DNA from 3 places in the Serratia sp. JSRIV002 genome. Region 1 is predicted to be linked to each of the others. Evidence: predicted binding sites of a transcription regulator. Region 1 holds the regulator's gene; each other region holds the start of a gene.
The links. Region 1 encodes CRP, which controls carbon source genes, mostly activating them, when cyclic AMP is high. Its sites were predicted from a motif close to ATGTGANNNNNNTCACAT; they were not measured.
Positions count from the first base shown of each region.

Region 1 (4,371 bases):
CGGTATTACCGGAACTGGTCGAGGCCTTCAAACAGCCGTTTCCACAGGCCAATCTGCTGATCCGCGAGGCGCAGCTTTCTACGCTACTGCCAGCATTGCGCGAAGGCCGCCTGGATTTTGCCGTGGGTACCGTCAGCCCGGAACTTCCGCTGGAGGATCTGGTGCGTGAACCGCTGTTCAACGCCTCTTTTTGCATTATCGCACGCCAGGGGCACCCACTGGCGCAGGCCACCTCGTTGGACGAATTGCGTGAGGCCAAGTGGTTATTACCGGAAACCGATATGGGTTACTACCAGCAGTTGCGTGCGGTGTTAGGCACCTTCTATCAGCAATTGAGTCGTTCGCCCATTCGCTCGGACTCTGTGACCTGTGGCTTGAATATGGTGCTGGAGGCGGATTATTTGACTATCGTGGCGCGGGCGATGAGTGCACCGTTCTATTTGCAGCGTCGGCTGGTGGCATTGCCTATCGACACGTTGCCACAAGCGCAATATTGCGTGCTGTATTCACAGAAATCGCCGCTAACCGTGACGGCACGGCGATTTCTTGATTTATTGCGTGCCCACTGCCTGCGCTACCCTTGGTAGGATCAGGCCACTTCGCGGATTTCGAAGCTGTGGGTAATGCTGGCGGCTTTACCCAGCATCAAGGAGACGGAGCAGTATTTCTCGGCGGAAAGATCCACCGCACGCTCGACGATCTTATCGGTCAGCCCTTTGCCGGTGACGATAAAATGCAGATTGATATGGGTAAACAGACGCGGTGCTTCTTCACGACGCTCGGAGGTCAGTTTTACCTCACAGTCACGCACATCGTTACGCCCTTTTTGCAGGATCGACACTACGTCGATGGCGCTACAGCCGCCGACGGACATCAACACCATTTCCATCGGGCTTGGCGCTTTATCGCCAGCGTTGCCATCCATCAAAACCTGGTGACCAGACGCAGACTCACCCAGGAATGTCAGCCCTTCTACCCACTTAACTCTTGCCTGCATGTTACACACTCCGGTTAATTTCTTAAAAACAGGGTACGCTTTCGCATACATTCTGGCAACGTAACCTGACGCTAATCATGCTGAAGCGAGACAACACAAGACACCCGCCTCACTCTGTGCTACAAACAGAGCCGCAATAACTCTTTCCAGGTCACCGATTTCAGGGATATGTCCAAGGAAAGGCCCCTATATTGGTTTGTTAACAGAATGTAGCTTGCAGCTCTCCCTGCAAGTTAATATGCTAGAGCACAAGCGTATTTCTATAACACGCCTCAAAACCTGTTGATAGCCACAATTAAAACACCGGGCTATAAGCACGTTTTACAGGGAACTCTGACCCCTGTGATACAAGGCAGCGATAACAACAGAGGATAACAGCGAATGGTTCTCGGCAAACCGCAAACAGACCCGACTCTCGAATGGTTCCTGTCTCATTGCCATATCCACAAATATCCATCGAAGAGTACGCTTATTCACCAAGGTGAAAAGGCCGAAACGCTTTACTACATCGTCAAAGGCTCCGTCGCGGTGCTGATTAAAGATGAAGAAGGCAAAGAGATGATCCTGTCCTACCTTAACCAGGGGGATTTCATCGGCGAGCTAGGATTATTTGAAGAAGGCCAGGAGCGTAGCGCCTGGGTACGGGCCAAAACCGCCTGTGAAGTGGCTGAAATTTCCTACAAGAAATTCCGCCAGTTGATCCAGGTTAACCCGGATATCCTGATGCGCCTGTCCGCACAGATGGCTAACCGCCTGCAAGTCACCTCAGAGAAAGTGGGTAACCTCGCCTTCCTTGACGTAACCGGCCGCATTGCACAGACCTTGCTGAACCTGGCAAAACAGCCTGATGCCATGACTCACCCAGACGGCATGCAGATCAAAATCACCCGCCAGGAAATTGGCCAAATCGTCGGTTGCTCACGTGAAACCGTCGGTCGTATTTTGAAAATGCTCGAAGATCAAAACCTGATCTCCGCGCACGGCAAAACCATTGTCGTGTACGGTACGCGTTAATCCCCAGGGAAACGGTGCAGCAATGCGCCGTTTCTTTACCTGCTGAATAGCCAACCATGTGGCGCCGCCTGATCTACCACCCGGAAGTCAACTACGCACTGCGGCAAACGCTGGTGTTGTGCCTGCCGGTGGCGTTTGGTTTACTGATTGGCAACCTGCAACTCGGCATGCTGTTCTCGTTGGTGCCCGCCTGCTGCAACATTGCCGGGCTGGATACGCCGCACAAACGCTTTTTCAAACGCCTGGTCGTAGGCGGCTCCCTGTTCGCACTCAGCAGCCTTCTGCTGCAACAAGCCCTGCTGTGGGATCTGCCGTTACCCTTGCTGATGCTGGCAATGGCGCTGTTGCTCGGCGTCAGCGGTGAGATCAGCCCGCTGCACGCACGCCTGCTACCAGCCGCATTGGTCGCCGCCATCTTTTCCCTCAGCATGGTAGGCACCGTGCCAATCTGGCATGCCCCTTTGCTGTATATCGTCGGCACCGCCTGGTACGGGCTGTTTACCTGGGCCTGGTTCAAGCTGTGGAAAGAGCAGCCGATGCGCGAATCTCTAAGCCAGCTGTATATGCAGCTGGCCGACTATTTTGAAGCCAAATACTCATTACTGACGCAGCATACCGATCCTGAAACTGCCCTGCCGCCGCTGTTGCAACGCCAGCAGAAAGTCATGGATCTGATCAGTCTGCTATACCAACAGCTTAATTTCCTGCCCCATGCCAATAACCTGGAGCAAAAGCGCCTGCGGCGTACGTTTCAGGTGGCGCTCGATTTGCAAGAGCACATCACCGTCAGCCTGCATCTGCCGGAAGAAGTGCAAAAGCTGGTGGAGCAAAGCCAGGCCGAAGCGATCATCCGCCGCAACGCCCAGGTGATCGCCACGCGCCTGCGGGTGGTGGCCGACGATATTCTCTATCATCGGCACTCTTCGCGTTTCAGCATGAAGAATGAGCTGGCGGCGCTGGAAAAAGTGGCCTCACAGCACGCCGATAATCCGGTTGGCCAGTTCTGCTATTACCACTTCAGTCGCATCGCACGCCTGCTGCGCACTCAGCACCCACTTTACCGCCGTAATCTGATGGCCAATCAGTCACGCCTGCCGTTCTGGCCTGCAGTGGTGAGCTATCTATCGTTCAAATCCAACGCCTTGCGTAACGCCGCCAGACTGGGGGTCATTCTGGCGGCAGGCAGCAGCCTTGGCATGCTGTTCAATCTGCCAAAACCCTACTGGATCTTGCTGACCATCATGCTGGTCAGCCAAAACGGCTATAACGCCACGCGGGTGAGGATCCAGCACCGTGCCCTCGGCACGTTGGCCGGGCTGGTGATTGCCGCTGGACTGTTGCAACTACAGATGCCGGAGAACGTGACGCTGAGCATCATGTTGGCCATCACCCTGGCGGCCTATCTGATCCTGCGGAAAAACTACGGGCTGGCGGTGATGGGCTTCACCGTGACCGCCGTCTACACCTTGCAGCTCCTGGCGCTGAACGGTACCCATTTCCTGGTCCCCCGCCTGATCGATACCCTTATCGGCTGCGTACTGGTGTTTGGTGGCACGATCTGGCTATGGCCGCAGTGGCAGAGCGGCATGCTGCGTAAAAACGCCCATCAGGCTCTGGAGCACGATCAGACTGCACTGCGTTTATTGCTGGAAGAACAGGAACCCGACCCCAGCGAACTGGCCTACACACGCATGCAGGTCAATCAGGCGCATAACGCCCTGTTTACCTCCCTCAATCAGGCGATGCAGGAACCGGGGTTTGAATCGAATTATCTGGCTGATATGCGGCTGTGGATCACCCATAACCAGTTTATTGTTGAACACCTGAATGCGATGACCATTCTGGCGCGCGAGCACTATATGCTGACGCCAAAGCTGGCTCAGGAGTATCTGCAAACCTGTGAGATCGCCTTACAGAGCTGTCAGCAGCGGTTGGAATATGACGGCCCGAGTACCAGCAACAGCATCATGCAGCCGCCGGACCTGCATCCAGATATGCCGATCACCGAGATGGAACGCCACTTGAGGCGGATCCTTTCTCACCTGACCGTGATGCATACCATTTCGTCATTGGCATGGCGCCAGCGCCCACATCATGGGATCTGGCTGAAGCGCAAATTGCGGGAAAGCTGAGACTAGCGGGACCGCAGCCCCGCTAACTTGATCAGCCGTTAATCACATCCTGTACGGCCAATTCGAACAGCGCCATGCCCTCGTCGATATCTTTCAGCTCAACCACCAACGAAGGGGCAAAACGGATCACATTTGGCCCGGCATTGAGGATCATCAAACCACGTGCAGCAGCGGCAGTGAGGAAATCACGCGCTTTGCCGTGATAGCCCGCCTTCAGTTCCGCGCCAA
Region 1 is NZ_CP074143.1:5,602,244-5,606,614, forward strand. It holds gene KGP26_RS26310 (LysR substrate-binding domain-containing protein) at 1-587, shown strand, start outside; gene KGP26_RS26315 (OsmC family protein) at 590-997, opposite strand; gene crp (cAMP-activated global transcriptional regulator CRP) at 1,379-2,011, shown strand; gene KGP26_RS26325 (YccS/YhfK family putative transporter) at 2,068-4,143, shown strand; gene KGP26_RS26330 (aspartate aminotransferase family protein) at 4,175-4,371, opposite strand, start outside.

Region 2 (4,371 bases), 1.2 Mb from region 1:
TCCAGGATCACGGTACCGGATGAATGGCAGTTACCGAGGTAGCCTGGCAGGTTGGCACGCGCCACCAGCTTGTCCAGCAGTTCCTGCGGGAAGCTGTTGTGCTCGTCCGAGAAGTAGCCCCAGTCGAACAAGACTGGCACACCGGCAATTTCCCAGTGACCTGATGGCGTATCTTTACCGGAGGAAAGCTCGCTGGCATGGCCGTAAGCACCGATGATTTCAGCGTCTTTATCCAACCCTTCCGGGAACTTGCCGGTCGATTCTTCCGCCGCTTTGCCCAAGCCCAAACGGCTCAGGTTTGGCAGGGTCAGCGGGCCGCTACGGCCCACGTTGGCTTCGCCGCGCGCACAGGCAGCAGCGATATGGCCAAGGGTATCGGAACCTTCATCACCAAAGCTTTTGGCATCTTCACTCGCGCCAATGCCGAATGAGTCTAATACCATAATAAATGTACGTTTCATCATACTCTCCTGCGTATTCACGCTGAGGGCGACAGCGAAAAGGCCGCTGCCACTCCTGATTCTTTAGACAGAGGTTATTCGGTGATGCGTTTGTAAACCACCGGCGTGACTTCTGGCGCTTTGTCGCCCAGAACCATCGCGCTGCGTACCGCATCTGCCGCCTGCTGCCAGCTTTCTTCGTCGTTGGCATGGATAACCGCCAATGGACGCTGCGTATCGACAGTGTCGCCCAGGCGGGCCACATCGGTCAGGCCCACGCTGTAGTCGATGCTGTCGGTCGCACGACGACGGCCACCGCCCAGTGACACCACCGCCATACCCAGAGCACGGGTATCCATCGCGTTAATGATACCTGGTTTCTCGGCATAAACCGGCTTGGTTAACGTCGCGGCTGGCAGATAGCTGTCGTAACGCTCGATAAAATCGCTTGGGCCTTTCTGTGCCGCCACCATGCGGCCAAAGATTTCCGCCGCTTTGCCGTTATCCAGCACCGCCTGCAGTTTGGCACGAGCGTCAGCATCGTCGGTAGCCAGGCCGCCAGACAGCAGCATTTCCACGCTCAACGCCATGGTCACTTCCAGCAGACGCGGATTGCGATACTCCCCGGTCAGGAAGCGTACCGCTTCACGCACTTCGACCGCATTACCGGCGCTGGAAGCCAGCACCTGGTTCATATCGGTCAACAGCGCGGTCGTCTTGCAACCGGCACCGTTCGCAACGCCCACGATCGCCTGGGCCAAATCGTCAGAAAGCTGGTAGGTCGGCATAAAGGCTCCGCTGCCAACCTTCACGTCCATCACCAACGCATCCAGCCCTTCGGCCAGTTTCTTAGCCAGAATAGAGCCGGTGATCAGCGGAATGGAGTCGACGGTAGCGGTGATATCGCGCGTCGCGTAGAAACGCTTGTCTGCCGGAGCCAGTGAACTGGTCTGGCCGATAATCGCCACGCCAACGTCTTTGATGATCTTACGGAACGCGTTGTCATCCGGGAAAATATCAAAACCTGGGATCGCTTCCAGTTTGTCCAGCGTACCGCCAGTGTGGCCCAGACCACGGCCTGAAATCATCGGTACGTAGCCGCCACAGGCTGCCACCATCGGGCCAAGCATCAGCGAAGTCACGTCGCCCACGCCGCCGGTAGAGTGTTTATCCACAATCGGGCCGTTCAGCGACAGGCTTTTCCAGTCCAGCACCGTGCCGGAATCACGCATTGCCATGGTCAGCGCCACACGCTCTGGCATGGTCATGTCGTGGAAATAGATGGTCATCGCCAGCGCAGCAATCTGCCCTTCTGACACCACGTTATCGCGAATGCCGTTAATGAAGAAGCGGATCTCAGCTTCGCTCAACGGTTGCCCGTCACGTTTTTTACGGATTATTTCTTGTGCCAAGAACAAAGTAGCCCCCTGTTTTAGCTAAATAGAGTCATTCGATACGCCTGCGCGCTGCGTTAACGGGGCCGCTTGGCAGCCCCAACACAACAAGACGTGAGAGAAAATCAGTAACCGTTACCAGCGGCTTGGGTGCTATGCCCCAGCGTGGTCAGCAGGCTGGCTAACAGGCTCGAAGCACCAAAGCGGAAGTGGCGCGCGTCGGCCCAGTCTTCTCCCAGCAGACGCCCGGCAAGTTGCAGATACTGTTGAGCATCTTCAGCGGTACGCACGCCACCGGCTGGCTTGAAGCCAACGGTTTTGCCTACGCCCATATCACGGATCACGGTCATCATCAGCTCAGCGCTTTCCAGCGTGGCGTTGACCGGCACCTTACCGGTAGAAGTCTTGATAAAATCAGCACCAGCCTTGATAGAGATCTCGGAGGCTTTACGGATCAGTTCCGCCTGCTTCAGCTCACCGGTTTCGATGATCACTTTCAGCAGCACGTTGGCAGCGGCGCAGGCCTGCTTGCACTGTTTGACCAGCTCAAACCCGACTTCCTCGTTACCGGCCATCAGGGCACGGTAAGGGAATACCACGTCAACTTCATCGGCACCGTAGGCGATGGCCGCACGGGTTTCTGCCACGGCGATGTCGATATCATCATTGCCATGGGGGAAGTTGGTGACGGTGGCGATACGGATATCTGGCGTCCCCTGCTCACGCAGCGTTTTGCGGGCAATCGGGATAAAACGCGGATAGATGCAGATGGCGGCAGTATGGCCTGCCGGGCTGTTCGCCTGACGACACAACGCGATCACTTTCTCGTCGGTGTCATCTTCGTTCAGCGTGGTTAAATCCATCAGGTTCAGCGCGCGTTGCGCTGCTGCGGTTAATTCGGTCATAAAACTCTCCAACTGAGCATTCTGATGTTGGCGAGCGGACTTGGTTCCTTGAAGATAGCGCGCGGGATAGTCTTCCCACGCCAGCAACTGAGATCCTTCTCACCGCACATAGCCCTTCGATTTTCGCATAGCCAGCAATCGCCATTTGAACACGATCACTCTGGCATATTTGTGCTCTGATTCACACTACACAGGATAGCACTGTAACAGGACTGAATTATATGTGAAGATCATCACAAAATAACGCGATATTGTTCACAAATTCACTAAAGAGACGGCGGTCATCAGGCGAATGCCCTGTTGGCAGGCAACCAGGCCCCTTCAGGAGCCTGGTTGTTGATACCAAGTATAGCTTACAACGCCAGGAAGAATCCGGCGATGGTGGCACTCATCAGGTTGGATAAGGTACCGGCTGCCACCGCTTTCAACCCGAAACGAGCAATGTCGTGACGACGGCCTGGTGCCATGCTGCCTAGACCACCCAGCAGGATCGCTACGGAAGACAGGTTGGCAAACCCACACAGCGCGAAGGAGATGATCGCCTTGGTGTGCTGTGACAACACCTGTAGACCCTCAGCAGCCACCACGTCATCTGGACGCAGGTAGGCACCAAAGTTCATGTAGGCCACGAATTCGTTAACGATCACCTTCTGCCCGATAAACGAACCGGCCACCATCGCTTCACTCCAAGGCACACCAATCAGGAACGCGATTGGCGAGAACACCCAGCCCAGGATCAGCTCCAGCGACAGCTGTGGGAAATCGAACCAGCCACCAATACCGCCAAGAATACCGTTAAGCAACGCGATCAGAGCGATAAATGCCAACAGCATCGCCCCCACGTTCAGCGCCAACTGCATACCGGATGCCGCACCCGAGGCAGCAGCGTCGATGACGTTGGCCGGGCGGTCATCTTCGGCGATCAGCTTCATCGCATCGGCTCGGTCTTGGGTATTTTCGGTTTCCGGCACCATCAGTTTGGCAAACAACAGCCCACCCGGCGCGGCCATAAAGGAAGCGGCGATCAGGTATTCCAACGGTACCCCCATCTGGGCATAGCCCGCCAGCACGGAACCGGCTACCGAAGCCAGGCCGCCGCACATCACGGCAAACAGTTCCGACTGGGTCATGGTGGCGATATAAGGGCGCACCACCAGCGGCGCTTCGGTCTGCCCCACAAAAATATTGGCCGTGGCTGACAGCGATTCCGTCCGCGAAGTACCCAACAGCTTATGTAAACCACCGCCGAGGAGCTTGATCACCACCTGCATGATGCCCAGGTAATAGAGCACCGCAATCAGCGAGGAGAAGAACACAATCACCGGTAACACGCGCAGGGCGAACACGAAGCCGCCACCGCCGAACACTTCAAACATTTTGTCGGAAACCAGGCCACCAAAGATAAAAGAGATGCCCTCGTTACCGTAAGCGATGACGTTTGCCACCCCTTCCGACATGCCACCAAGAATACGTCGCCCGATCGGGACATAGAGCACTAGCGCGCCAATGCCAACCTGAATGATAAACGCGCCGAGTACGGTACGCAGTTTAATAGCGCGCCGGTTGCTGGAAAGCAGCACCGCAATGGCGATCAAGACCACCATACCGACCAGGCTCATGAAGAGTTGCATA
Region 2 is NZ_CP074143.1:779,046-783,416, reverse strand. It holds gene deoB (phosphopentomutase) at 1-461, opposite strand, end outside; gene deoA (thymidine phosphorylase) at 536-1,858, opposite strand; gene deoC (deoxyribose-phosphate aldolase) at 1,960-2,739, opposite strand; gene KGP26_RS03545 (NupC/NupG family nucleoside CNT transporter) at 3,093-4,370, opposite strand.
Region 2: a site for CRP is predicted at 2,961-2,978, ahead of deoC (deoxyribose-phosphate aldolase). Genes of this name have one in related genera too.

Region 3 (4,371 bases), 2.5 Mb from region 1:
CCTGATTGACCGCCTTGGCGGCATCGGCATAACGCAGCCAGTTGGCTACGGTGGGCATGTGATCCAGGCATTTGCAGGTGGCGATGGCGGTCATGGCGCCGCAATCGGAGTGGCCGCAAATCACGATATCCTCTACGCCCAGCGCGGCAACGGCATATTCCACCGAGGCCGAAACACCACCGGGCTCAGGCCCGAAAGAAGGCACGATATTGCCTGCGTTGCGGATGACGAACAGGTCGCCCGGTTCACGTTGGGTGATCAGCTCCGGCACCAATCGGCTGTCGGAGCATGAGATAAACAGGGTGCGTGGGTTCTGGCTGGTGGCCAGGCGTTTGAACAGCTCTGTGCGCTCGACAAAAGCCTCGCGCTGGAACTTCAGAAAACCGTCAATAACCTCTTGCATGGTGACTCCATCAATGTGTGGCTTGCTTTCAATAGAGGCAAGAATGGACTTTTCTAGCTATAGGTTCCAAGACTCATTTATAATCACCTCGATAGGGATAACTAATAGTTGAGGCGTTATGTTACTGCGGCACATACGTTACTTTCTGGCGGTTGCGGAGCAGGGGAACTTCACCCGGGCTGCGGAGGTGCTGCATGTTTCTCAGCCCACCTTGTCACAGCAGATCAAACAGTTGGAAGAGACGCTGCAGGTAGAGCTGTTCGACCGTTCCGGGCGCAGGGTACAACTCACCGATGCGGGGCAGGCGTGGATGCGCTATGCCCGGCTGGCGTTACAGGATCTGGATGCCGGCAAGCGGGCCATTCAGGATGTCGCGACGTTGGAACGCGGTAACCTGCGTTTGGCGATGACGCCGACCTTTACCTCCTACCTGATTGGCCCGTTGGTCGACGGCTTTTTCCGGCGCTACCCAGGTATTACGCTCAACATCCGTGAGATGACGCAGGATAAGATGGAGGCGTTATTGTGCGATGACCAATTGGATCTGGGGATTGCCTTCGAGCCGGTTCACTCTGCGGATATAGCCGCGACCAGGCTGTTCACGGAGCGGCTGCAATTGATGGTGGGGAAGGGGCATCAGCTTGCCAAGCGCCGCGTTGCCTTGAGCGTAGCGGAGGTACAGGAGGTGCCGTTGGTGCTACTCAACGGTGACTTCGCCACGCGTCATTACGTGGACGAATATTGCCAGCAGCACGCGATCCATCCTCAGGTTGCCATGGAGGCGAATGCGATTAGCGCCATCGTCGAGATTGTGCGCCACGGCCAGCTCGCGACCATTCTGCCGCAGGCCATAGCGCGGAGTAATCCGCTGCTGCTGCCTATCAAGCTGTCGGTTCCCATGCCCGAACGCCATGCCGTAGTGTTGCAACGCAAAGAGGGCTACCGCAGTGCAGCTTCACGGGCATTTATTGCGATGTTGCAAGATCAGGTCAAGGAAATGGGCTAAAAAGTGACTGGTTTGGTTATCCGTTAATTCGTTCTGAACGAGATATTTAGCTGGCGAATATCTCCATACCCCGAGCGCCGAACAAATCTTCACCAAAACTTCCCACGATCTCTGTGTTGCGTTATGGCATAATGCGCGCCAAATCACATTCCCAATCAAATTAAGAGCGAGCGCTGTGTTAAGCACTAACAACATCACTATGCAGTTCGGCAGTAAGCCGTTGTTTGAAAACATCTCTGTCAAATTTGGCGGCGGTAACCGCTATGGTCTGATCGGAGCCAACGGCTGCGGTAAATCGACGTTCATGAAAATCCTCGGTGGCGATCTGGCGCCGAGCGGCGGTAACGTGTTCCTGGATCCGAATGAGCGCCTGGGTAAACTGCGCCAGGATCAGTTCGCTTTTGAACAGTTCAGCGTGCTGGACACCGTGATCATGGGCCACACCGAACTGTGGGCGGTGAAGGAAGAGCGCGACCGCATCTACGCCATGGCGGAGATGAGCGAAGAAGACGGCTATAAAGTGGCCGATCTGGAAGTGGCCTATGGCGAGATGGACGGCTACACCGCAGAAGCACGTGCCGGTGAGTTACTGCTCGGCGTAGGTATTCCGGTAGAACAGCATTATGGCCCGATGAGCGAGATCGCTCCCGGCTTCAAACTGCGTGTCCTGTTGGCTCAGGCCCTGTTCTCCGATCCGGAAATCCTGCTGCTCGACGAACCAACGAACAACCTGGACATCGATACCATTCGCTGGCTGGAGCAGGTGCTGAACGAACGTAACAGCACCATGATCATCATTTCGCACGACCGTCACTTCCTGAACATGGTTTGTACTCACATGGCGGATCTGGACTACGGCGAACTGCGTGTCTACCCAGGTAACTACGACGAATACATGACGGCGGCTACCCAGGCTCGTGAGCGCCTGATGTCTGACAACGCCAAGAAGAAGGCGCAGATTAACGAGTTGCAGTCCTTCGTTAGCCGCTTTAGTGCCAACGCCTCCAAATCCAAGCAGGCTACCTCTCGTGCCCGCCAGATTGACAAGATCCAACTGGAAGAGGTTAAAGCCTCTAGCCGTCAGAACCCGTTCATCCGTTTTGAACAGGACAAGAAGCTGTTCCGTAACGCGCTGGAAGTGGAAGCGCTGGCCAAAGGCTTCGACAACGGCCCGCTGTTCAGCAAACTCAACCTGATGGTTGAAGTGGGCGAGAAGGTGGCGATCCTGGGTGCCAACGGTATCGGTAAATCTACCCTGCTGAAAACGCTGGTGGGTGACCTGCAGCCGGATCACGGCACGGTGAAATGGTCCGAAAACGCCAAAATTGGTTACTACGCACAGGATCACGAATACGAGTTCGATGAAACCCTGAGCGTGTTCGACTGGATGAGCCAGTGGAAGCAGGAAAAGGACGATGAGCAGGCGGTACGCAGCATTCTTGGCCGCCTGTTGTTCAGCCAGGACGATATCAAGAAGCGCGTAAAAGTGCTGTCCGGTGGTGAGAAGGGCCGTATGCTGTTCGGCAAGATCATGATGCAGCGCCCGAACATCCTGATCATGGATGAACCGACCAACCACATGGATATGGAATCCATCGAGTCACTGAACATGGCGTTGGAAATGTATGAAGGTACCTTGATCTTCGTTTCCCATGACCGTGAGTTTGTTAGCTCGCTGGCCACACGCGTTCTGGAAATGACCCCGAACAAGGTGATCGACTTTACCGGCAACTACGAAGACTATCTGCGTAGTCAGGGTATCAACTAATACCTTCGAGTTTTACCGCACGCCCCTCACCCCAACCCTCTCCCACAGGGAGAGGGAGCTGCCCGGAGTAGGTAATTAGCCCGTGCAGCTTCGGAAAGTAGGGAGTAAAAACAAGAAAGGCAAGGTTTTACCCAGGGCAATCAACGAACTCGATCTGTTCCCCCAACCCTCCCACAGAGAGAGGGAGCAGTCCAGAGTACTGGGTTAGTCCGTACTGCTGCGGAACGTGATGAGTAGAGAACGATAGGTATTACGCAGAAGAATCAACGAGCTCGATCGGTCCCCTCTCCCTTTGGGAGAGGGTTAGGGTGAGGGGCCGCATCTTTACCACACACCTCACAACGTGGATCCTTAGGCAGCTTCATCTCGCGAAACTGCATGCTCATCGCATCAAACATCAATAACTTCCCTACCAAAGGCTGGCCATAGTTTGCCAACAGCTTGATGGCTTCCATCGCCTGCAGCGTACCGATAGTGCCGACTAAAGGTGCCATCACACCCGCCTCAACGCAGGTCAGCGCATTTTCGCCAAACAGCCTGCTCAGGCAGCGATAACAAGGTTGTTCCGGCTGATAGGTAAAGACGCTGAGCTGGCCTTCCATGCGGATGGCTGCCCCTGAGACCAGCGGTTTACGCTGTGCATGGCACAGGCGGTTGAGCAGATCGCGGGTCGCCACGTTATCGGTACAGTCCAGCACCACGTCGCAAGCGGCAATCTGCGCCGCCATTTGCTCGTCATCCAGCTGAGTGTCCAGGGTGTCAATACGGATATGAGGATTGATGAAGCCCAGCTCAATGCGGGCAGATTCGACCTTCGCCATACCAATGCGATCATCCCGGTGCAAGATCTGGCGCTGGAGATTGGAGAGGGAAACCGTGTCGAAATCAACCAGCGTCAGATGGCCGACGCCAGCGGCAGCCAAATAAGGCGCCGCCGCACAGCCCAGCCCGCCAAGCCCAACGATCAGCACGTGCGCCGCCTGCAGCTTTTCCTGACCGTCGAAGTCAAAACCCCGTAGTACGATCTGGCGGTTGTAGCGCAGCGCTTGTGCATCGGTTAATTCCGGCAGCATGTTCAGTTCCTTAGCAACGCATTGAAAGGTTCGATCTCCACTGTCTCACCAGCGGCCACCGAGCCGCGTTCGCGTTCCAGCACGATAAAGCAGTTACCCTGGCTGAATGAGCTGAAAACGT
Region 3 is NZ_CP074143.1:1,997,468-2,001,838, forward strand. It holds gene KGP26_RS09330 (carbonic anhydrase) at 1-403, opposite strand, end outside; gene cynR (transcriptional regulator CynR) at 522-1,409, shown strand; gene KGP26_RS09340 (ABC-F family ATPase) at 1,585-3,177, shown strand; gene moeB (molybdopterin-synthase adenylyltransferase MoeB) at 3,441-4,250, opposite strand; gene moeA (molybdopterin molybdotransferase MoeA) at 4,253-4,371, opposite strand, start outside.
Region 3: a site for CRP is predicted at 1,541-1,558, ahead of KGP26_RS09340 (ABC-F family ATPase). Genes of this name have one in related genera too.